DNA from 3 places in the Sinorhizobium alkalisoli genome. Region 1 is predicted to be linked to each of the others. Evidence: predicted binding sites of a transcription regulator. Region 1 holds the regulator's gene; each other region holds the start of a gene.

Region 1 (8,200 bases):
TCGTCATATCGAACCATTCCGAAATCGCCGTTCGGCTGGTGACCCGCTACTGGCATATTACCGACGAGAACGGGCAGGTCGACGAGGTCAGCGGATCCGGCGTTATCGGCGAACAGCCGCTGCTCAATCCCGGCGATACCTACGAATATTCCTCCGGCTGTCCGCTGGACACGCCTTCTGGCGTCATGTTCGGCCACTACAGCATGGAGGCGGAGGACGGAGAGACCTTCAACGTCGCGATCCCCGCCTTCTCGCTGGACACCCCCGGGCAGGTTCGCACACTGAACTAGCGCATCGGCCCGATTTTCGGAGAGCTCGATGCGCAGATCCAATGAATTACAGCGACATCAGCGCGCCTGAAAAGACGCGCGGCGCTGTGGTCCTGCCCCTTACTCCCCCATTCGAGAGCTGGAGCGGGGCGCACAGGCGCCCCGTCCGTCTGCTACCGCGAGTGCACCTCGGTCGCCTCGAAGCGATAGGTGGTGGAGCAGAATTCGCAGGTCACCTTGATCAGCCCGTCCTCGATGCTGCTCTCAATGTCCTCCTGACTGAGCCCCTCCAACACGTTGCGGATCTTATCGCGCGAGCAACTGCATCGATCGTAGACAGCCTGGGGCTGATAGACGCGGACGCCGCGCTCATGGAACAGCCGGTAGAGTAAGCGTTCGGTGCCGACCGTCGGGTCGGTGAGTTCGTCGGTGTCGATCGTCTCGACCATTACCTTGGCTTCTGTCCAGAGATCATCCTCCTCAAAGAGGCCGTTGCTGCTGCCATCGTCGCCGTCACCGCCGTGCAGGTCCGGCTGGCGCATCCGCTCCGGAGCCTCGGGCAGGAACTGAGCCACCATGCCGCCGGCGCGCCAGCGGTGCCGCGGCTTGCCGTTTTCGTCGCGGTCGAGTAGCTCGGCAACGCCGAGGCGCACCTTGGTCGGGATCTGCTCCGATTGGCGGAAATAAACGCCAGCGATCTCCTCGAGCGTCGCACCATCAAGCGCGACGATGCCCTGGTAGCGCTGCGTGTGGGCGCCCTGATCGATGGTGAAGGCCAGGATGCCCTTGCCCAGGAGCTCGTGCGGCTGAGTACGGCCGCCCTTCTCGGCTGCCGCAAGCGCCTCCTCGTCAAAGCGCGCATAGGCACGCACCCGGTCGGGCGTCGAAAAATCGGCAACGACGAGGTCGACCGGGCCATCGCTCTGCGTCTGCACGACGAGCTTGCCTTCGAATTTCAGCGAGGTGCCGAGCAAAACCGTCAGCACCACCGTCTCCGCGAGCAGCCGGGCAACCGGAAGCGGATAGTTGTGCCGCTCGAGGATCGCGTCGAGCATCGGACCAAGCTGAACGGCGCGGCCGCGGACGTCGAGATCCTCGACATGAAAGGGCACGACATGATCGTCACCGGCGAAATCGAACTCGCCCAGCCCCGGTGCTATCTCCGTCATCGCTTGCTCCTTGTCTCGCAGGCGCTGGTCGCCGGGCATCGAATGCCCTCGTGCAACCTGCCCGTTATCCCATTTGATCCCGTTGTGAACGGATTTGTCCAGAATTCACGGCCCGCCGACGGCGCCACTGCAGAAGCAGCCTCGCTCGTCCGGACGCTGGTTTTATGGGCGGCACTCGCAGCACTCATGCCGGAGCCACCCTCCATTTCGCCTAGATTGTGTCGATCCGGGCCGGATTCAAGCCTCCGCCGACCGCTTCACTTCGACCAGCGAAGGCCCCTTCAAACGACGCCGAGACACCAGGCGAGGATCGACTTTTGCGCGTGAAGCCGGTTTTCCGCCTCGTCGAAGACAACCGATTGCGGCCCGTCGATCACCTCATCCGTGACCTCCTCGCCGCGATGCGCCGGCAGACAATGCATGAACAAGGCATCGGGTGCCGCGTGCTTCATCAAAGCCTCGTTGACCTGATAGGGCTGGAAAACGTTGTGGCCGCGGGCGCGGTGCTCCTGGTTCATCGAGATCCACGTGTCGGTGACGACGCAGTCGGCGCCGGCGACGGCCTGCTCCGGTTCATGACACAGCAGAATCTCTCCGCCGTTGTTCCGAGCCCAGTTGAGGAACTTGTCCTGCGGCTCGGAGCCGAACGGGACCGCCATGTTCATCCGATAGCCGAAGCGCGCCGATCCCTCGATCAGAGAGTGCAACACGTTATTGCCGTCGCCCGTCCAAGCGATCGTTTTCGCCCCGACAGGCCCGCGGTGTTCCTCGAAGGTCATGATGTCCGCCATGATCTGGCAGGGATGCGTGTCGTCCGTAAGGCCATTGATGACCGGCACGGTCGCGTGCTCGGCCAATTCAAGGAGCCGGCGGTGGTCAGTGGTGCGAATCATGATCGCGTCGACGTAGCGCGAGAGGACCTTCGCCGTGTCGCCGATGGTTTCGGCCCGACCGAGCTGCATTTCGGTGCCAGAAAGAAACAGCGTCTCGCCACCGAGCTGCCGCATCCCGACATCGAAGGAGACGCGCGTACGGGTGGACGGTTTCTCGAAAATCATCGCCAGCATCTTGCCGGCAAGCGGCTTGTCGGCCGTTCCGGCCTTTGTCGCCGACTTGCGCATCCGGGCGTCGTCGATGATCGTCCTGAGGTCGACGGACGTCATGGCCGAAAGATCGAGAAAATGTCTGGTGGCGGTCATATTGCTGTATTTCCTGTGATAGTTCCGTGGATCTTAGGGCATCGGCACCGCGGAGGCGCCTCGCCGCAGTTAGGCGGCAGCTGTGCCGCCCGCGGCCCTCACAGCCTCTGCGGCGCGCTCGAGCCGCGCGAGCCCTTCCCTCGCTTCAGCCGCGGTGACGATCAGCGGCGGCAGGAGGCGCAGCACGTTCTCGCCTGCCGGAACAACGAGCAGCTTTTCGGCCCGGATCGCTTTCAAAAGGTCGGGTGAGGGCACTTTCGCCTTGATGCCAAGCATCAGCCCGTCGCCGCGGAGCTCTTCGATAATATCGGGGAAACGGTCCTTGAGCGAAGCGAGCCCCTGGCGGAACACGAGCGCGACGTCACGCACATTGTCAAGGAACCCCTCGGCGAGGACGACGTCGAGGACCGCATTACCGACGGCCATTGCCAGTGGATTGCCGCCGTAGGTCGAGCCGTGCGTCCCGGCCACCATGCCTGCGGCGGCCGCCTCCGTCGCCAGGCACGCGCCGAGCGGAAAACCACCGCCAATGCCCTTGGCGACGGCCATGATGTCGGGCCGGATACCTGCCCACTCGTGGGCAAAGAGCCTGCCGGTGCGGCCCACGCCGCACTGTACTTCATCAAGGATCAGCAGCAGCCCGAATTCATCGCAGAGCGCGCGCAATTCCTGCAGGAACTCCTTCGGGGCCAGGCGCACCCCACCCTCACCCTGGATCGGTTCGATCAGGATAGCCGCGGTCTCGTCGTTGATCGCGCTCTTTACGGCGGCGATATCGCCGAACGGCACCTGATAGAAACCGGGCGCCTTGGGTCCGAAGCCTTCAATGTATTTCTGCTGCCCCCCGGCGGCGATCGTGGCGATGGTACGGCCGTGGAATGCGCCTTCGAAGGTGATGACGTGGAACCGCTCCGGATGGCCCTTGGCAAAGTGATAGCGGCGCGCCGTCTTGATCGCGCATTCCAGCGCCTCGGCGCCCGAATTGGTGAAAAACACCCGGTCGGCAAAGGTGACCGCCGTCAAGCGCCGCGCAAGGCTCTCCTGCCCGGGAACATCATAGAGATTGGAGACGTGCCAGAGTTTCTCCGCCTGCGCCTTCAGCGCATCGATCAGATGCGGATGGGCATGCCCGAGCGAGTTCACGGCGACGCCGGCGGCGAAGTCGAGATAGCGGGTACCGTCTTCCGCGATCAGCCAGACGCCCTCGCCCCGCTCGAAACGCAACGGCGCACGCAAATAGGTATCATAGAGCGGCGGCGTTGCGGCCATCCGGGCTTCTCCTTCCTCAGCATCGCAGGCGGACCGTTCGATATCCGGCCCGAAAAAATCAAAATGCCGCCTTTCGGCGGCCGGAGGCACTATTCCCATTTCGCAGCGCAATGTCAAGAAAACCAAGGGCTGCGGCCACCTTGCGAACTCGGATTCCGCGTCGCAAAAAAATCGCGTCGCGGGGCTTGCAAAAATGCAACTATGAGCCAGCAAGTTGGGGAAAACCGCGAAATCGATTCGGCGCGATTCCGGCGACTCTTGCCACAGAGTCACCCTGCCGGTAGGTTAAGATTTAATTACTAGACGCATGCGGCGGACCTAGTCACCAAAATAGTTATCGCGTTGTGACTCCAGGGGTTTTCTGGAGGACGGTGATGGATTCTGCCCATCCCAGCGCCGAGAACGGGGAGTGCAGATATGAACTGGACTGACGAGCGGGTGGAGAAACTGAAGAAGCTGTGGTCCGAGGGCCTGAGCGCCAGCCAGATCGCGGCTCAACTGGGCGGCGTCAGTCGCAATGCCGTCATCGGCAAGGTACACCGGTTGAGCCTGCCGGGCCGCGCAAAGGCGGGCGGGACCACGACCCCCGCGCGCCCCAAGCGAGCGACCTCGGCGCCGCGTGCACCGAATTACGCCGCTCGGGCCGTCACCCGCACCGTCGCCCGCCCTGCCGGTGCGACCGTCCTCAAGGAAGAGGTGGCGGTCGACCTAGTCGCCGAACAGGAATTCGCACCCGATGCCAACATCGTCCTGCCGATGTCGCGCCGCCTGGAGCTGACGCAGCTCACCGAACGGACTTGCAAGTGGCCGATCGGCGATCCGCTAAAGGAGGAGTTTCACTTCTGCGGCAACGACTCGCCGGAATCCTCGCCCTATTGCAACTATCATGCGCGGCTTGCCTACCAGCCTTCGGCGGAACGCCGGCGCATCCGCTGACGTTCGATCTCGATCGCGCAACAACGCAAAAGGGCCCATGGGCCCTTTTTTGTTGGAAACAGCATTGATTTTCGAACTTACCCCTCGAGCGAGTAGCCGGCGCCGCGCACCGTCCTGATCACGTCGGGCATGTTGGAGAGGTTCAGCGCCTTGCGCAGGCGGCCGACATGGACATCGACCGTGCGTTCGTCCACGTAGATGTCGTGGCCCCAGACACCGTCAAGCAGTTGCGAGCGGGAAAAGACGCGTCCCGGCGAAGACATCAGAAACTCCAGCAGCCGGAACTCCGTCGGCCCGAGCCGAACCTCACGGCTGCGGCGATGGACGCGATGCGTCTCGCGGTCGAGTTCGATGTCGCCGCAGCGGAGCACCGTCGACAGGACCTCCGGTTTGGCGCGCCTCAACATCGCCTTGACCCGCGCCATCAGTTCCGGAGTCGAAAACGGCTTGACGACATAGTCGTCGGCGCCGGTCGCGAGCCCTCGCACGCGCTCGCTTTCCTCGCCGCGCGCCGTCAGCATGATGATCGGCAACCGCTCCGTTTCCGGTCTTTGTCGAAGTCTGCGGCAAAGCTCGATGCCGGAAACGCCGGGCAACATCCAGTCGAGGATCAAGAGGTCGGGCAGACGTTCCTGCAGGCGGATTTCAGCCTCGTCGCCGCGAAGAATAGTATCGACCTCGAAGCCCTCGGCTTCGAGGTTGTAGCGCAGCAGCACGCTCAGCGCCTCCTCGTCTTCGACAACAGCTATCTTCGGCAACATCTAAGCTACAACTCCTTGCCTCGGTCCATCAGTTGGAAGGCGCCCCTCTCCCCTTTCGGTGTCAGTCCGTCACCGACCCCATCGTTGCTGTCGTATCATCCTTCGGCCGCTCGCCTTCCGGCTGGGCGCCTGTCGCCATGTAATAGATCGTCTCGGCGATGTTGGTCGCATGGTCGCCGATCCGCTCGATGTTTTTGGCGCAGAAAAGAAGATGCGTGCAGGGTGTTATGTTGCGCGGATCCTCCATCATGTAGGTGAGCAATTCGCGGAAGAGCGACGTGTAGATCGCGTCGATCTCCTCGTCGCGCTGGCGAATGCTGTTGGCCTTCTCCGGCGAGCGCGAGGCAAAGACGTCAAGCACTTCCTTGAGCTGGACCAAAGCGAGTTCGGCCAAATGCTCGAGGCCGCGCGCGAGCTTGCGCGGGATTCCAGAGCCGGCAACCGCAATCACGCGTTTCGCGGTGTTCTTGCCGAGGTCGCCGACGCGCTCCAGGTCGGCCGCTATACGGATCGATCCCATGATTTCGCGCAGGTCCGATGCCATGGGCTGGCGCTTGGCGATGGTGACGATCGCCTTCTCGCCGATCTGGCGTTCGGCCTCGTCGAGGAGGGCGTCGTCCGAGATGACTTTCTGGGCGAGCGCCAGGTCGGAATTGACCAGGGCCCGGACGGAGTCGGCCACCATTTGCTCGGCGAGCCCTCCCATCTCGGAGATGCGGCGCGTGAGATACTTCAACTCGTCGTCGAAGGCGGACATTATGTGTGGATGGGTCATCTTATATTCCTCGGGACGCGCTCGATTGATCGTCGGTGGAGTCGGGTTCGCTAGCCGAACCGGCCCATGATGTAGTCCTGCGTGCGCTGGTCGTCCGGATTGGTGAAGATCTTATCCGTATCGTCCACTTCGACCAGGTTGCCGAGGTGGAACATCGCCGTGCGCTGCGACACGCGGGCTGCCTGCTGCATCGAATGGGTTACGATAACGATGGTGAAGTTCTCGCGAAGCTCGTGGATCAGTTCCTCGACCTTGGCGGTCGCGATCGGGTCGAGCGCCGAGCAAGGCTCGTCCATGAGGATGACTTCCGGGCTGACGGCAACGGCCCGGGCGATGCAGAGGCGCTGCTGCTGGCCGCCGGAGAGGCCGGTGCCCGGCGCATCCAGGCGATCCTTCACTTCGTTCCAGAGGCCGGCCTTTTGAAGGGCGGATGCGACGATGTCGTCGAGTTCGGATTTTCTCGAAGCGAGGCCATGGATGCGCGGACCGTAGGCGACGTTTTCATAGATCGACTTCGGGAACGGGTTCGGCTTCTGGAACACCATGCCGACCTTGGCACGCAGTTGCACCGGATCCACCTTCGGATCGTAGATATCTTCCCCGTCGATTGCGATATGGCCTTCGACCCGGCAACTGCTGATCGTGTCATTCATACGATTGATACAGCGCAGGAACGTCGACTTGCCGCAACCGGACGGGCCGATGAAGGCGGTTACGGAGCGGGGATGGATCTCGATGGCGACATCCTTGATGGCGTGTTTGTCGCCATAATAGACCTGCACACCGCGGGCGGAAACTTTCGATTGGTTCATGGCGGCGGCCTTCATCGTCATCGTCGTTGTCGTAGCGGACATATTGTTCATCATTGCGCTCCTTTTCTACCAACGGCGCTCGAAGCGGCGGCGAAGAATGATTGCAATCAAATTCATTGCGACCAGGAATACCAGCAGCACGATGATTGCACCCGAAGCACGCTCCACGAAGGCGGGGTCACCGCGCTGTGTCCAGTTATAAACCTGAACCGGCAAGGCGGAAGCCGGGTCAAAAAAGCCTTCCGGCGGTCCAGCGGGATATTCGCGAACGAAGGCGACCATGCCGATCAGCAGCAGCGGTGCCGTTTCGCCGAGGGCCTGGGCGAGACCGATAATGGTACCGGTCAGGATTCCCGGCATGGCGAGCGGCAGCACGTGGTGGAATATCGACTGCATCTTCGATGCGCCGACGCCGAGTGCCGCGTCGCGGATCGAGGGCGGCACGGCCTTCAGCGCGGCGCGGGTGGCGATGATGATCGTCGGCAGGGTCATCAGGGTCAAGACGAGCCCGCCAACGATCGGAGCCGATTGAGGCAGCCCCACAAAGTTGATGAACACGGCCAGACCCAGGATACCGAATACGATCGAGGGGACGGCTGCGAGGTTCGCGATATTGACCTCGATGAGGTCGGTAAAGCGGTTCTGCGGTGCAAATTCCTCGAGATAAATCGAAGCGGCCACGCCGAGTGGCAGCGACAATACCAGCACGATCAGCATCATGTAAGCCGAGCCGAGAATGGCGACGCCCAGACCGGACGCTTCCGGACGGGTGTCGGACGAGTCAGGTGCCGTGAAGAAATCCCAGTTGAATTTTGTCGTCAGAATCCCGGCTTGCCTCAACGCGTCCGCAAGCATCAGTTGCTCCGGGGAGATGTTGCGGTCGAGCTCAGCGCTCTCCATCGTCACGCGGTCCTTGTAGTACCCGTCGATACGACCAGAGGCGAGGAGGTCGAAGGAAACCGTTTCGCCGATGACCGACGGATCGGAAATCACGTAACGGCGCAGGTGGG
Region 2 (8,200 bases), 840 kb from region 1:
ATCGTCGAATATCTGGCTGTGCAGGCCCGTTCCGCGAAGATCAAGGGCCCTATCCTGTGCCTTGTCGGCCCTCCGGGCGTCGGTAAGACCTCGCTTGCCAAGTCGATCGCCAAGGCCACCGGCCGCGAATATATCCGCATGGCCCTCGGCGGGGTGCGCGACGAAGCCGAAATTCGCGGTCACCGTCGGACTTATATTGGCTCCATGCCCGGCAAGGTCGTGCAGTCGATGAAGAAGGCCAAGAAGTCGAACCCGCTGTTCCTGCTCGACGAGATCGACAAGATGGGCCAGGACTTCCGCGGTGATCCGTCTTCGGCGCTGCTGGAAGTGCTCGATCCGGAACAGAACTCGACCTTCATGGATCACTATCTCGAGGTCGAATACGACCTGTCGAACGTGATGTTCATCACCACGGCGAACACGCTGAACATTCCGCCGCCGTTGATGGACCGCATGGAAGTCATCCGCATCGCCGGCTACACCGAAGAGGAAAAGCTGGAGATCGCCAAGCGGCACCTGCTGCCGAAGGCGATCCGCGATCACGCGCTGCAGCCTAACGAGTTCTCCGTCACGGATGGCGCACTGATGGCGGTTATCCAGACCTATACGCGGGAGGCGGGTGTCCGCAACTTTGAGCGCGAGCTGATGAAGCTTGCGCGCAAGGCGGTGACCGAGATCCTCAAGGGCAGGACCAATAAGGTCGAGGTGACGGCGGCAAACGTCCACGACTATCTTGGCGTGCCGCGCTATCGCCACGGCGAGGCCGAGCGCGACGATCAGGTCGGCGTGGTCACCGGTCTCGCCTGGACCGAGGTCGGCGGCGAGCTTTTGACGATCGAAGGCGTGATGATGCCGGGCAAGGGCCGCATGACGGTCACCGGCAACTTGCGTGAGGTCATGAAGGAATCGATTTCGGCGGCGGCATCCTATGTCCGCTCGCGCGCGATCGATTTCGGCATCGAGCCGCCGCTCTTCGACAAACGCGACATCCACGTCCATGTGCCGGAAGGCGCGACGCCGAAGGATGGTCCGTCGGCAGGTGTCGCTATGGCGACGGCAATCGTCTCGGTCATGACCGGCATCCCGATCTCCAAGGATGTGGCGATGACCGGCGAGATCACGCTGCGTGGTCGCGTCCTGCCAATCGGGGGCCTCAAGGAGAAGCTGTTGGCGGCTCTGCGCGGCGGCATCAAGAAGGTGTTGATCCCTGAAGAGAACGCCAAGGACCTCGCCGAGATCCCGGACAACGTGAAGAACAGCCTTGAAATCATCCCGGTGTCGCGGATGGGAGAGGTGCTTGAACACGCTCTGACCGGGCGCCCTGAGCCGATCGAATGGGATGCGTCGAACGAGGCAGCTTCGATTACTCCGGTCGATTCGCAAGACGAGGCGGGGGCGTCGATCGCCCACTGAAGACGTCGAAGCGGCACGGGAGTGTGTCCCGGGTGGCGCAGTTTGACCAAAAAATCAAAAAAGACCGGCATTTCGCCGGTCTTTTTTGTTGTAAAGCAGCCTGCAAGCCTTGCAATCCAAGGGATTAGGCGCAATTGGGAATGGCAAGACGTGGGTGATGCACATGCCGCCCCGGCTTAAGAACACAGTCGTTTCGAACCAGTATGAAAGGGGTGGAAACATGAACAAAAATGAGCTCGTGTCTGCTGTCGCCGAGAAGGCCGGTCTTTCCAAGGCCGATGCGTCTTCTGCAGTTGATGCAGTTTTTGAGACCATCCAGCGCGAACTGAAGAACGGCGGCGACATCCGCCTCGTCGGCTTCGGCAACTTCTCCGTGACTCGCCGCGAAGCCTCCAAGGGCCGCAACCCGTCCACAGGTGCGGAAGTTGACATCCCGGCTCGCAACGTGCCGAAGTTCACGGCCGGCAAGGGCCTCAAGGACGCTGTCAACTAATCGGGCGGTTCGGGTTCCGACGGAACCCGGCGACCGCCGGTGGGCATTCACGCTTGGTGGCTGCCGATTGCGGGCCCAGACAGGTTCATGTTCCCTTGCCGTTTGCGCCGCTTTGCGAAGCGCGTGCAGGCAGATCGATTTGAGGCCCGGCCCAGCCGGGCCTCTTTTCAACTTCCTCCGCTGTCATCGGACTGTAACAGCGCGGTTGCAATAACCTCCCATCCGGGGCGTCAGGCAACCGGCCGATTCCGGATGCCACAGCGGCGCGAATGCTCGAGCGCCGCGATAAGGAGGGACACATGAAAGCATTTTCCATCACCGCAGCATTGGCCGCAGCCCTTGCCGCATCCACGACATCCGCCGTTCAGGCCGAACAGGTCTTCAATCGCATCGCATCCTTTCCCGTTGCCGACAATCTCCCCGAGGGTGCCGAGCGGAAGGCGCCCACCTCGGCGGAAATCATCACGGCGAGCGAGGACGGCAACACCCTCATCTATTCCGACAGCCCCGGCAAGCGCATCGGCTTCATCGACATTGCCGATGCCAAGGCGCCGAAGGCCGGCGGCATCGTCGCCTTCGATGGTGAGCCGACATCCGTCGCGACAGCCGGCGCAAAAGTGCTCGTCGCCGTCAACACGCGCGAAAGCTTCACCAATCCCTCCGGCCTGCTTGCCGTGGTCGATGTCGCCACGAAGAAGGTGGATGCCACCTGCGATCTCGGCGGCCAGCCGGACTCGGTGGCGGTCAACAAGGACGGGACGCTCGCCGCGGTCGCGATCGAGAATGAGCGCGACGAGGAATTCAATGATGGCCAGATGCCGCAGATGCCGGCGGGCGATCTCGTGATCCTGTCGCTGAAGGACGGGGTTGCGGACTGCGCGACGATCAAACACGTGGCGCTGATCGGCCTCGCGGAGATTGCCGGTGATGATCCGGAACCGGAATTCGTCGCCTTCAACAGCAAGGACGAGATTGCGCTGACGCTGCAGGAGAACAATCATATCGTCATCCTCGACGGCAAGTCCGGCACGGTGAAGACGCATTTCTCCGCCGGAGCCGTCGATCTCAAGAACATCGACACCAAGCGTGACGGCGCAATCTCATTCACGGGTGAGCAGGCCGGCCGCAAGCGCGAGCCGGATGCGGTGAAGTGGCTCGACGACGAGCGGATCGTGGTGGCCAATGAGGGTGACTACGAGGGCGGCGCCCGCGGCTTCACGATCTTCGACACAACGGGCAAGGTGCTCTTTGAATCTGGCCCGAGCTTCGAATATGCGATCGCCTCGATCGGCCACTATCCGGAGAAGCGCTCGTCGGCCAAGGGTGTCGAACCGGAAGGCCTCGAAGCGGCGCATTTCGGCGACGACGACCTCTTCTTCGTGCTTTCGGAACGCGCTTCGATCGCCGGTGTCTACAAGGATACCGGGGCTGAGCCTGAACTTCTCCAACTTCTGCCGTCCGGCATCTCGCCCGAGGGCGTCATTGCCATACCGGGCCGCAATCTGCTGGCGACCGCCAACGAGCTCGACCTCATCGAGGATGGCGGCGCCCGGGCGCATGTCATGATTTACGAGCGCGGGGAAGGCGAAGCCGCCTATCCGCAGATACGCTCCGCGGAAAGGGACGGCCTGCCGATCGGCTTCAGTGCGCTCTCGGGCCTTGCCCCCGCCGCGGACAAGCCGGGCTTCCTGTACGCGGTCAATGATTCCTTCTACTCGTCGCAGCCGACGATCTTCACGATCGACGCCACGCAGAAGCCGGCGGTGATCACCGAAGCACGACCGATCACCCGGGACGGCGCACCCGCCCAGAAGCTCGATATCGAAGCCATCGCCAACGATGGAGAGGGCGGCTTCTGGCTTGCCTCCGAAGGCAATTCAGACAAGCATTACAGCCATGCGATTCTCCATGTGAACAAGAAGGGCGAGATCAAGCAGGAGATCGCGCTTCCGGAGGAACTGCGTGCCAATGAGATTCGCTTCGGCTTCGAAGGGATTGCGGCCCTCGGCAAAAGTGACGACCAGACGCTCTGGATGGCGGTCCAGCGCGAGTGGAAGGATGACGAAGAAGGCTTCGTCAAGCTCGTCTCCTATAAGCCGGCAACCAAGGAGTGGGGTGCCGTGCGCTACCCGCTCAACAAGTCCGAGGAAGGCTGGGTCGGTCTCTCGGAAATCGCCCTCCATGGCGAATACGCCTATGTCATCGAGCGCGACAATCTGATCGGCGAAGCGGCGAAGATCAAGAAGCTCTACCGTGTTCCCCTCGCCGACTTGAAGCCTGCGGCACTCGGCGGCGAATTGCCGGTGGTGAGGAAGGAAGAGGTGCGCGATCTCATTCCGGACTTGAAGGCGCTGAATGGCTATGTGGTCGACAAGGTCGAGGGTTTCGCGATCGATGCGGCCGGCAACGGCTATGTCGTGACGGACAATGATGGCGTCGACGACTCCTCGGGCGAAACCCTGTTCTTCTCCATCGGTGCCATCGACGCGATGTAAGCGTCAGCTCGGGAGAAACGAAAGAGGCCGGGACATGACGTCCCGGCCTCTTCCGATTCGTGAACGCACCTATGGCGCCATGCTCGGATTAAGCGAACATGCCGCGTTCACCGCGCGGCGGCGATCTCCTGATCCTCCGCCGCTTCCTTGCGCTTGCGGATCTCGTCGGTCTTCACGACGAGCTTGCTGACGATCTCGAAGAGTTGGTCGAGTTGATCGTCGTCGAGTGCTGAGAAGATTTCCTCAAGCAACTGCTTGCGCGGATGCTCCGCCGCCTCGAGCACGGCCCGGCCCGTATCGGTGATGGAAACGATCTTGGCGCGGCGGTCTTCCGGGTCGGGCTTGCGCATCACCAGCCGGTCGCGCTCCAGGCCGTCGATCGCCTCGGTGACGGTGCGCGGCGCGAAATTCAGGGCGCAGGCGATGTCGGTCGATCGGCAGGGCCCGAGTTTGCTCAGGAAGAACAGGAACTTGCTTCGGGCAAGCGAGACGCCTTCCTCCGTCATCGACTCGTTCACCAGACGATGAATGCGATGATAGAGCTCGAACAGCTTGTCGGAAACTTCGAATGTGTTCTTCATGACCATCATGGTTGTATGTTGAGGGGCCATGTCAAATGGCAGCAACCCTATTGATAGTGACAATCGCCATGCTTGTCGACAAAAACCCGGTAATTCTTAAGGAGAACACCGGCAGTTGCAAAAGCAACGGCCCCGCCTGCGGGGCCGTTGCCGATATGGGAGGTAAGCCGCTGCGGTCTGCTATGCGGCGGGACGCGACCCGTAGCCATGACCTGCGATTTCGGCCAGTGTGAAGCGGCCGATCAGGTCGTGCAGGCGGCTGGCCTCCTGCGCCAACGTTGCGCTCGCGGCATTGGCCTCTTCGACCATTGCGGCGTTCTGTTGCGTAACCTGGTCCATCTGATTGACGGCGGTGTTTACCTCCGAAAGCCCGGCGGACTGCTCCCGGGCCGAAACGGCGATGGCATCCATATGTTCGTTGATGGTTACGATGAAGCCTTCTATGGTGCGCAAGGCCTCGCCCGTTTCGCGCACGAGCCGGACGCCGCTTTCGACTTCGCTCGCCGAATTGCGGATCAGTTCCTTGATCTCCTTGGCGGCATTGGCCGAACGCTGTGCGAGCTCGCGCACCTCCTGCGCGACCACCGCGAAACCCTTGCCGGCTTCGCCGGCACGCGCGGCTTCGACGCCGGCATTGAGCGCCAGGAGGTTCGTCTGGAAGGCGATCTCGTCGATGACGCCGATGATATTCGAGATCTGGCTGGAGGAATGCTCAATGCGGCCCATGGCATCGATTGCTCCGGAAACGATCGCGCCGGACTTGTGAGCGCTCTCGTTCGCCTGGGCGGCGATCGTCCGGGCTTCGTTGGTGCGCTTGGAGGAGTTCGCGACGTTGACGGTGATCTCGTCGAGTGCGGCGGCCGTTTCTTCGAGCGACGCCGCCTGCTGTTCCGTGCGCCGCGAGAGGTCATCGGCGCTGTGGCTGACTTCACGCGCGCCGCCGTCGATGCTGCTTGAGCTGACTGAAACGGCCGCGAGCGTCTCGGCGAGCTGGGCGACCGCCTGGTTCAGGTCGTGCCTGAGCTGCTCGAAATCGGGCGCAAAGGGCTCGGTGAGCTGGAAGGCCAGATCGCCGGAGGCAAGCCGCTGCAAGCCGTTCGCAAGGCCGGCCGTGGCTTCTCGGAGGCGCTGCTGTGCCGCTGCCTCGGCGTCGCGGGTCGTCCTTTCGCGTTCGGCCTCGGCCTCGGCGCGCTGGATGCGGGCCTCTTCCTCGAGCTTCCGATTGGTGATCGCCGCCTGGCGGAAGACCTCGACAGCGCGCGCCATCTCGCCGATCTCGTCCTTGCGGGTGCCGTAGGGAATGCTGCTTGCCGCATCCCCCTCGGCAAGCTTCGCCATAGAGCGGGTGATGATCTGGATCGGGCGGGCGACGCCACGAACGGCATAGGCGATCGACCCGAGAACGATCGCTGCTGCAAGGCTGATAACGATGGAGTCGATCGTCATGATCAGCTTGTGGGTTGCGACGCTGGCGGCGACGGCAGCTTCGGCCCCGGCAAGGTTCTGATCGAGCAACTCGCTGATTGCCACATCCACCTTCTCGCCTTCCACCCGCATGTCGACCTTGAAGATATGCTGGGCCTTCATGTTCTGGAGGTCGTTCGACTGTTTCACCATTCCGTCGGCGACTACGAGATAGGCCTTGTAGGCCGCGTGCACCTTGTCGAGCGCGGCCCTGTCGGCATCCGACGTCACCAAGGCGGCATAGTCGCCGGCGAGCTTCTCGAAGCCGCTGACGGCCTCACCGATCGCTTTTTCTGCGCCCTTCTTTTCGAAGGGCGTGAGCGAGATCAGGTGCCGGGCAAAGACGGTTCGCGTGTCTGAGAGCTGTGTCTTGAGCGCACGCGCCAGCGAAACGCGCGGTAGCCAGCTCTTGGCGATTTCGCCGTTTCGCTCGTTCATCATGCGAACGCCGTTGATGGAGGCGGCGGCGAGTGTGGCGACGATCACCGCTACAAGGACAAACAGGGCGATCAGCGTATGCGATATCTTCAGTCGGGACATGTCTCACTCCGGAACGATCCGCGGACGGTGCAATGTGTCTTCCGCCGCTTGATCGTCATGACGGAGCGGAAGCCGAAGCAGGAATCATTCCGGTGCTGCCGATGCGGGCTGCGCATCCCGACGAAAGTACCGAGCAACGCGTTACGAAACCGCTAATTGGTCGCAACACGGGCATATGTTGTGCGTTTGGTGGCGGTCGCGTCCGGCTGCCATTGACGAGCGATGGGCGCCGAAGCCATGGTCCGGCCATGCCCTTCCGATTTGTTCACACCGCCGACCTCCATCTTGATTCGCCCTTGCGCAGTCTGGCTCTCCGCAATGCCGAGCTCGCCAATCTCGTGCGAAACGCAACGCGCAATGCGCTGACCCGGATCGTCGATCTCTGCCTCGCGGAGGCCGTGGACGCGCTGTTGATCGCGGGGGATCTTTACGATGGCACCCAGACCTCGATGAACACGGCGCTTTTTCTTGCCGGGGAACTTCGCCGTCTCGATGAGGCGGGCATCCGCACCTTCGTCATCAGGGGCAATCACGACGCGCAATCGCAAGTGACGCGCGAGCTCACCCTGCCGGCCTCGGCCCACATCTTTTCCGGACGCAGCAAGCCGGTGCTCGCCAAGACCCTCGAAGACGGCAGACCCGTGCACATCCACGGCATGAGCTTTGCCGATCCGCACGCAGCGGAGAGCCTGCTGCCGTACTTCCAGGCTCCGGTGGCCGGTGCCATCAACATAGGCATGCTGCACACCAGTCTTGCCGGCTCTGCGGGACATGATCCCTACGCCCCCTGCAGCCTCGCCGATCTTGAGCGGCATGGTTTCGATTACTGGGCCCTCGGCCATATCCACCAGCGGCAGGTGCACGGCCGGAACCCTTGCATCGTCATGCCCGGAATGCCGCAGGGCCGCGACATCAACGAGGCGGGCGTGAAGGGTGTCACGCTCGTCACGATTGATGAGGATGGCGACCCGTTCCTCGACGAACGGCCGATAGGCACGGCTGTTTTCGAGCGTCTCCGCGTCGACCTGACGGGCGTTGCCGACTGGCGCGCTATGCTGGCCGAAGCAGGGCGACAACTGTCGCTGCTGCGAAACGAAGTGCCGGCGGACAACCTTATCGTTCGGGTAGGCCTCAGCGGAACGACGCCGCTCGCCTGGCGCCTGCGGCGCGATGCCGATCTTGTGGAGGCGGAGATCGCCAATCTCGCCGCGGCG
Region 3 (8,200 bases), on a different replicon from region 1:
TGATTAGCATCCAGCGTCACCTGGTTCTCGTCGAGGCCGAGGACGGTAACGGCCATCTGCTGGCCGTCCGGGCCGGTCCCCTGCAGTCTCGTTCCGACCGCGACACCTTCGGGCACGACCGAACGCGGCATCGTCTGCACCTTGGCGTCGTCGTGCGGGCCGTAGGCTTCTCGCGCCGGAACGGTGACGGTATTCGTTTCTCCGACTTCCATTCCGTTGATTTCGCGGTCGAGCCCGGGAATGATCTGACCCGCGCCGACCTTGAGCTCCAGCGGCTCCCGGCCTTGCGAAGAGTCGACCGCGGAACCGTCCGCCAGCTTGGCGGTGTAGTGAATGCGAACCACGTCGCCGTTCTTGACTTCGGTCATTGCTTGCTCTCGACTTGTGCTTGAGGGAAATTTCGGTCGCGGGCCCATGAGCCCCTTGCGCCGGGCGAGATGCCGGTCCTGCCGACATCCAGCGCATCGCCCGAAAATTGTAATCGATCTTCGGAAAGCTCGATGCGCAGATTCCAAGCGTTACAGCGACCGTTGCGCGTCTGAAAAGACGGGCGGCGCTGTAATGTCAGCGGGAATCTAGGGCGCCGACGACAGATTTAAACCGCTGACGACAGGGAAGGTGACGCGATCCCACTTGGCGACCGCCTCTCGGGTGAGCGTCGGGCGGCGGCGGGAACAATTTTCGGCCGAAACGGATTCCTCCGCCAGTTGCCACCTGGGACATGAAAGCTTGGCTTGGAAAACGATATTTGCCGGAAAGTCGCGGCCATGGCGGCGCGCAGGCCGGCCGATCATCAAGGAAGCGGAGAACGCCTGGCGCAGCGTGGCTGCAGAGCGCGTGGGCTTCCTCATCGATGCCGCCGCCTATTATGCATGCGTCGCGCGCGTCATGGAGCAGGCGGAGGAGCAGATCTGGATCACCGGATGGGACTTCGATCCTCGCATTAGGCTGCGACCCGAAGATCCGCAATCGGAGACGCTCGGGGCATTCCTGGAGCGGCTCGCGGGGCAAAGACCGAAGGTGAGAATCCGGATTCTCATCTGGGCGATGGGACCGATCTATTCGGGAAAGTCCTTGCGGCTGTTTCGCCGGCAGAAATGGGCGGCACATCCGCAGATCGAACTCCGCTTTGCAAACCATCGGGCGTTTCGCGGCTCGCATCATCAGAAGCTCGTTTCGATCGACGATCGCATCGCTTTCGTCGGCGGCATCGACCTTACGGCGCGCCGCTGGGACAGGCCGGATCACTTGGCGGAAAACGATCTCCGACGCGATCCGGATGGAAAGCCCTACGACCCGGTGCATGATATCCAGGTGGTGCTGGAGGGTGCGGCAAGCCGAGCCATCGGCGACCTCTGCCGCGCGCGCTGGAAATCGTCGGTCGGGGAAGAGATAAGTCCTCCGACGCGGCAGGCCGCCGCGTGGCCGGCCGGCACCGTGCCGATCCTGACGGATTGCCGGATCGCGATTGCGCGCACCGAGCCGGAATACGGCGACCGCCGAGGGCGGCAGGAGGCCGTAAGGCTGACGCTGGATGCGCTTCGCAGCGCGAGCCGCCACATCTATATCGAGAACCAGTATTTCGCCTCGAAAAGGATCGGCGCGCTGCTCTGCCGGCGCCTGCAGGAGCCGGATGGCCCGGAAATCGTCGTGGTCACCACCTTCAGTTCGCACGGCATTCTGGAAAGACTATTCATGGGGATCAACCGCGACCGCCTTGTCCGGCGGCTCAAGCAGGCCGACCGCCATGGCAGGCTGCGGGTGGTTTATCCGGTCGTCCCTGCAGCGGATGGCTCCGAACAGGAAGTGATCATCCATTCCAAGCTCGTCGTCATCGACGAGCGGTTCCTTCGCGTCGGCTCGTCGAATTTCAACAACCGCTCGGAAGGGCTCGATACGGAATGCGACGTTGCCGTCGAAGCCGCGAGCGATCAGCAATGCGTGGCAATCCAACAGATTCGCAACGGCCTTCTGGCGGAACATCTCGACGTCAACCCGGCGGAAGTCGACACCATGGTGCGGGAGACCGGTTCCCTTGTCGCCGTCATCGACAGGCTGAACGTGAACAGGCGCGGTCTGCGGCCTTTCGACGGGCTCAAGGAGGACGGGGCGACTTCTCTCGTCTGGGGCACGGACATCGTCGACCCACGCCGGCCGGTCAGGCCGCTTCACGATTCGCTCGTCCTCGTGCGGCGCTGGGGCGGTCAGCTTTTCGCCTTGCTTGCGAGGCTTTTCGCCTCGTCGAAACGCAGAAACTCCGCGATTGAAAGGGAGATCAAGCCGAGCGGAAGCGGCAGAAAAAAGTAGATCGCCCGGAATGCGATCAGCGCCCCGATATTGGCGGTCTGGCCGAGCAGAAAGGCGATGGTCGCTTCGAGCACGCCGATTCCGCCTGGGACGTGGCTGACAAGGGCCGCGACATTGGCGCCGACATAGGCGGTCGCGGTCTCGAGGAAAGCCGGCGTCCCGAATGCCAGCACCAGTTGATGCAGGCACGCGCTGACGCAGAGGAAATTGGCCGTGCCGACGACCACCTGACCGGCTGCAAGCGGCAGGGAGGGCATTTCGAAGGTCCATTGGAAAAGACGCACCGATCCCCGGAGCAAGCCCGCAAGCATCACATAGCCGAGCGACCCCGCCAGGCAGGTGATGCCGAGCAGAAGGGCCCCGGTTCGCGACAGCCCGATGATCCGCGCCGCGCTCTCCGGCACGGCGAGACAGGAAAGGCCGGCCAGGGTGGCAAGGCCCAGGCCGACGGTAACGGCGCAGAACAGGATGATCTTTGCCACTTCCTCGCCGCTGAAACCCCAGCGTGAATAGAAGCGGTACCGAATGGCTCCGCTGCTCAAGGCCGCCACGCCTACATTGTGGCCGATCGCGAGGCTGGTGAAGGAGGTGATGGCCACGCGGCGATAGGCGAGCCTTTGCCCGACATAGCGAACCGCAAGCGTGTCGAACAGCGTCAGACAGAAATAGGAGAGGCAGACGAAACCGATACCGGCGAGCAGATGGCCGAGGGGGATCTGCAGGATCACACCCAGGATTTCGCCGAACGTGTATCGGCTGAGCGCCCGGTATATCAGCCAGCCGGCGACGCCGATGGCGGTGAATATGAACAGACGTGCAATAATCTTCTTTGGCAAGGTCCCGTTCCTCGGTCGCGTCCATCGGAACGAAATGCAGGTCCCGCGTGTTCCCGGATGCGAAAGGGCTGCACAGGGAATGCCTCGAGCGATACGCCTGCTGACCTACAACGTTCACAGCTGCTTCGGCACCGACCGCAAGCTCGACCCTGCGCGCATCGGCGAGGTCATCCGCGAATGCGGCCCCGACATTATCGCGCTCCAGGAGGTCGACGTCGGCCGCGCGCGCAGCGGCGGGATGGACCAGGCGCAGATGATCGCCGCACATCTGCGCATGGAGTCTCAGTTTCATCCGGCCCTCCACCTGGAGGAAGAGCGATATGGCGATGCGGTGCTGACCGCCCTGCCGATGCGCCTCGTCAAGGCGGAGTCTCTGCCGTCGTCCGGCGAGCCCAGAGGCGCGCTCTGGGTCGAGGTCGATATCGGCCATCTCAAACTTCAGGTCATCGTCACCCATCTCGGATTGCGCGGCGCGGAACGGATTCGTCAGGCGACGGCGCTTCTGGGTCCCGGCTGGCTTGGAGGAATACGGCAATCGGAATCGCGCGTGGTGCTTGCAGGCGACCTCAACGCGATTGCGCGCTCGTTCGCCTACAAGGCTCTTGCCGGACGTCTCAGGGACGCCCAGCTTCTTTCGAATGCCAGGACGCGGCCGACCTTTCCATCGCGACTGCCGCTCCTGCGCCTTGATCACGTCTTTGTCGGCGACGGAATAGGCGTGAAGGCCTGCCGGGTGCACGACAGCCCGCTGGCGCGCTCGGCCTCCGATCATCTCCCGTTGCTGGTCGAGTTGGAACTGGAACCTCACAGGCGGTCGATCGAAAAGGATAACCTGCCCACCTACGGAAGCGGAGCTCCGCCGCTCCCCTGACCTCCCGGCCGGCCGGCGATGCGTTTGGCGATCAGCGCCGGGCGAGCTGCACCGTCCATCCGGCAAAGTTGATTGTACGTCCTCTATAGCGCCGGCGGCCGTCCTCGCGGGCGCTTGATGCAATGGCTCGATATGCGGCCGGCGACGACGCCATCCTCCGACGGCTGAACCGGGATGCCGTGCTTGCGAAAGACGGCCGTCGCTCAGTTCATCAGATCGTAGGGGATGCGGTAGCCGTTCTCTTCCAGCCAGCCGATCAAAGCCTTTGGCTCGTCGGTCTGGATGATGGTGGCGCCGCGGTCGATCCAGAAGCCCCAGCTTTCCTGCGGCAGGCCGTCGAGCACGGCACGCTCGTCGCCGCGCCCGCCCGCCAACATGCCTGGCGGCCGGTTGACGATCGGATAGGTGTTGACCCAGAGATGCCAGTTGCCGCGGATAGCCTCGGCGCGAGCCTTGGCCGAAAACAGCACGCCGCCGTCCTTCGTCATGGGCGTGCCGTCGGCATGCCAGTGGACGAGCTCGGCCGCCGGCGCGCCGAAGGTACCGGTCGCCTGGGCCATGAAGCGGGCATCATGCACCGCGTCGTCGGCGAGGATCGGCATGAAGGTGACGTCGGGGCCGACCGCAGCCATCAGCGCCCGGGTGTCGGCGATGCGGCGCTCGTTCCAGAGGTTTTCCTTGATAAGGATCTGGTCGGCCATTCCGAAGGCGCGCGCCTCGGCGGCGATCTCGGGCAGGACCGCCGCCGTCAGCTTGTTGTCGATATTGACGAGGATCCTGTCCTTCGCCACCAGAAGCGCCTCCTTCAGGGTCGGCACGGTCTCGTCGGTCACGATGCCCCCGCCCTCGACGATCAGCCGGCAGTTCTTCAGCTCGGCCACCGTCCGGGTCTTGGTTTCGCCGCGGCAGGTCGTCGTGCGATCGAGGAAGTCGTCATGCATGAGGACGAAGGTGCCGTCCGCGGATTTGCGCACATCGAGTTCGATCATCTCGGCGCCGAGGGCGATGGCATTGCGGATGGCCTCGAGCGAGTTCTCCGCCCGGACCATCCGGCCCTGATCCTTCCAGCCGGTGCGGTGGGCGACGACCATGACGTGGCGCCGCCAGTCGTTCGCGTGTTTCAGCCGGTCGAGGATCTGGGTCGCGCGTGTCGTCTCGGCAGAGAATGCCGGCGGGCAAACGAAGGCGAAAACGAGGGCGGAGAGGAAGAGAGCTGTCCAGCGCATGCGATTCGCTCCTGAGCCGATTTCGGTTCTGAAGCGAGTAGGGGCCGGGCATGACAGCGCCGTGAATCAGCGATGACAGCTCGATGAACCCTTTGTATCAGGACGATGACGATCCAGGGAGGCAGGGGGGTCGATCAGGCGCCTGGCGGCGGCAGCCGCGTCCCGAAGCCGTTGACGTCGCGACCGGCCGCAGCCTTGGCTGTGGGCCCGGAAGATCGTGACCCGCGAGCGAGCCACCTCAAAGGGGAAAGAGCAGATAGATCGCCACGCACGTGGCCGCGCCGACGATGATGTTCATCGGAATGCCGACCTTGAGGAAATCGGAGAAGCGGTAATTGCCTGCGCCGTAGACCAGCGTATTGGTCTGGTAACCGATCGGCGTGGCGAAGCTGGCGCTGGCTCCCAGCATCACAGCCACCACGAACGGCCGGGGGTCCACGCCGAGCTGATTTGCCAGGCCAATGGCCAAGGGGGTGATCAACACGGCGACGGCGTTGTTGGTCACCACTTCGGTCAAAATTGAGGTGAGCGCATAAAGTGCGACGAGCGTCACGAACGGCGGCAGTCCGGCTATCCAGGGAGTGAGGCTGTCGACAATGAGCGCAACAGCGCCGGTGTTCGCAAGACCCTGGCCGACAATCAGCATCGCGATGATCAGGATCAGGATCGAACCGTCGATCGAGCTCCAGGCCTCGTCGGCATCGATACAGCGCAACAGAAGCATGGCCGCGACCGCCAGCATGGCCAATATGCCGATGTCCATCAGGCCGAGCGCCGCGATGGCCACAACCGCCGCAAGCGCGAGGACGGCGATGGGGGCCTTGCCGCGCCGGTAAGGCCTGCCGCTCGCCCGAGTTACCGAGACGAGGTCGGCATCGTCCATGAGCGCGTCGAGATTGGCCGCCGGTCCTTCAAGCAAAAGCTTGTCTGCCGGGCGCAGCCTGACATTCTCAAGGTCCGGACCGGGTATATGCTGATGGCGGTGGGCCCCGAGCACACGAATGCCATAGCGGCGGCCGAGCGCCAGATCCACGAGTCGCTCACCGGCGCTCGCGCGATGCGGTGCGACCACGGCTTCCACCGGCACGGCATCCTGGGCACGTTCCACGCCGCGGCGCAGCCCGACACGCAACTCCGGCTTCTCGTTCAATGTCAAAAGCTCCGAGGTCGTCCCGAAGACGATCAGCGAATCGCCCTTCTTGAGTATCCGCTCGCCGAGATCGGTGCGGATCACCTCGCCGGCGCTGCGCAGCGCCTGGATCCTGAGGCCAGGCCGATTGAAGTCGGGAATCGCGCGGATCTTCCTGCCGACATATTTGTCGTCGCCGCGGATGGTGATCTCGGACAGGAATTCTCCCTCGGCGCTTGGCGCGGCTTCGTTCACGCGACGGTCCGGCAGGAGATAACGCCCGAGCAGCAACATCGTTATCGTGCCCGCCGTGGCCGCCACCATACCGATCGGCGTTATCTCGAAGATGGAGAAGGGCGCGAGTCCTGAAGACCTCGCCACGCCGTCTACCAGGATGTTGGTCGAGGTGCCGATCAGCGTGCATGTGCCGCCGAGTATCGCGGCGTAGGAGAGGGGAATGAGCAGCCGGGTGGCGGCGATGTCGAGCGATCGCGCGAGTCGCATCACGATCGGCATAAGGATGAGAACAACCGGCGTGTTGTTCATGAAGGCGGAGGCTGTGACGGTCGCGAGGAGAAAGATCGCCACCGCGAATGTGGGCTGATGGGCCGCACGTGCGATCACCATGCCTGTCAGGCTCTCGAGCACACCGGTCCTCACCAGCGCACCGGAAAGGACGAAGAGCGCTCCAATCGTGATTGGCGCGGAATTCGAGAACGCGCTCATTGCGTCGGTTGCCGGAACGAAGCCGAACAGCAGGAACAATGCCGCGCCGCCGACCGCCGTAACTTCGGGAGGATAACGTTCCACAACGAAACCGATGAGCAGAAGCAATATGATCGCCAGGGCGACATAGGCTTCATAGCCGGCGAGGAAATTTGCCATTCATCACCCCTGGATGAGCCACATCGGGCCGCGCCATTCTCCTCCTCTGTCGCCATTTTGAACCGGCGCAGGGCACAAGGAGTGTGAGAAATGCGGGATAGTTCGGCTGGGTGAATCTGCCCAGGCGGCTGAGCGCGTGGCGAATGTTGGAAACCTCATGCAGACACCACAGGGTCTATACCAGCGAGAATTGACTCCGTCTTGTGCCAAATGGAGGTTCGGCATGACGGCAGCGATTTCGCTACGTGTAGACTTTGACGGACCTGCGCTCAAGAGGGCGGCGAAGACGGCAAGGCGCGCCGCTCGGGTTCACGGCGGAGAACATGGCGGAGGCAGCGGAATCCTGGATGACGCCGGCAAGCCCTTCCGGCCTTCCGGCTGGCTTGCGTGGCCAGTCGAGACCTTGTTCAAAGGCCTCGAACGCAGGATCCAAGGGTGGCACAGCGCCCGCGCGTCAGAACAGACGTGAGGCGCCGCATGTGACGCGAAGCCGCTGTCAGCTCAATAGCCGCCCACGATCGGCAGGATTTCGCCGGTGATGTAGCTGGAGCAATGCGGTGAAGCGAGGAAGACGTAGGCGGGCGCGATCTCCTCCGGCTGGGCCGCCCGTTTCATCGGCGTGTTCGATCCGAATTTCTCGACCGCTTCGGCCGGCTTGTCGGAGGGATTGAGCGGCGTCCAGACCGGGCCGGGTGCGACCGCGTTGACGCGGATGCCTTTCGGCACGAGGTGGCCGGACAGCGCGCGCGTGAAGGCGTGAATGCCGCCCTTGGTCATCGAATAGTCCAAAAGGTCCTTCGATCCCTCGAGCCCCGTCACCGAACCGGTATTGATGATCGCCGATCCGTTCGGCATGTGCGGGATCGCGGCCTTCGCCATGTAGAAATAGCCGTAGAGATTGGTCTTCAGCGTCTCGTCGAAATGCTCCTCGCTCAGGTCCTCGATG

What was found. The regulator PhoB, encoded in region 1, activates phosphate uptake and scavenging genes when phosphate is short. The targets are predictions, from matches to a motif close to TGTCATNNANCTGTCAT.
Region 2: EKH55_RS04770 (esterase-like activity of phytase family protein) is a predicted target of PhoB. The motif match lies at 2,088-2,104, and genes of this name have one in related genera.
Region 3: EKH55_RS19890 (glycerophosphodiester phosphodiesterase family protein) is a predicted target of PhoB. The motif match lies at 5,313-5,329, and genes of this name have one in related genera.

The regions. Positions count from the first base shown of each region.
Region 1 is NZ_CP034909.1:122,530-130,729, reverse strand. It holds gene apaG (Co2+/Mg2+ efflux protein ApaG) at 1-290, shown strand, start outside; gene EKH55_RS00615 (Hsp33 family molecular chaperone) at 443-1,438, opposite strand; gene argF (ornithine carbamoyltransferase) at 1,720-2,637, opposite strand; gene EKH55_RS00605 (aspartate aminotransferase family protein) at 2,707-3,906, opposite strand; gene EKH55_RS00600 (GcrA family cell cycle regulator) at 4,324-4,842, shown strand; gene phoB (phosphate regulon transcriptional regulator PhoB) at 4,920-5,603, opposite strand; gene phoU (phosphate signaling complex protein PhoU) at 5,665-6,378, opposite strand; gene pstB (phosphate ABC transporter ATP-binding protein PstB) at 6,429-7,211, opposite strand; gene pstA (phosphate ABC transporter permease PstA) at 7,257-8,200, opposite strand, start outside.
Region 2 is NZ_CP034909.1:960,484-968,683, forward strand. It holds gene lon (endopeptidase La) at 1-1,413, shown strand, start outside; gene hupB (DNA-binding protein HupB) at 1,634-1,906, shown strand; gene EKH55_RS04770 (esterase-like activity of phytase family protein) at 2,206-4,401, shown strand; gene EKH55_RS04775 (MarR family winged helix-turn-helix transcriptional regulator) at 4,509-4,982, opposite strand; gene EKH55_RS04780 (HAMP domain-containing methyl-accepting chemotaxis protein) at 5,163-6,986, opposite strand; gene EKH55_RS04785 (metallophosphoesterase family protein) at 7,235-8,200, shown strand, end outside.
Region 3 is NZ_CP034910.1:474,547-482,746, forward strand. It holds gene EKH55_RS19870 (FKBP-type peptidyl-prolyl cis-trans isomerase) at 1-368, opposite strand, end outside; gene EKH55_RS19875 (phospholipase D-like domain-containing protein) at 730-2,307, shown strand; gene EKH55_RS19880 (putative bifunctional lysylphosphatidylglycerol flippase/synthetase) at 2,205-3,143, opposite strand; gene EKH55_RS19885 (endonuclease/exonuclease/phosphatase family protein) at 3,178-4,014, shown strand; gene EKH55_RS19890 (glycerophosphodiester phosphodiesterase family protein) at 4,218-5,240, opposite strand; gene EKH55_RS19895 (SLC13 family permease) at 5,479-7,254, opposite strand; gene EKH55_RS19900 (SDR family oxidoreductase) at 7,756-8,200, opposite strand, start outside.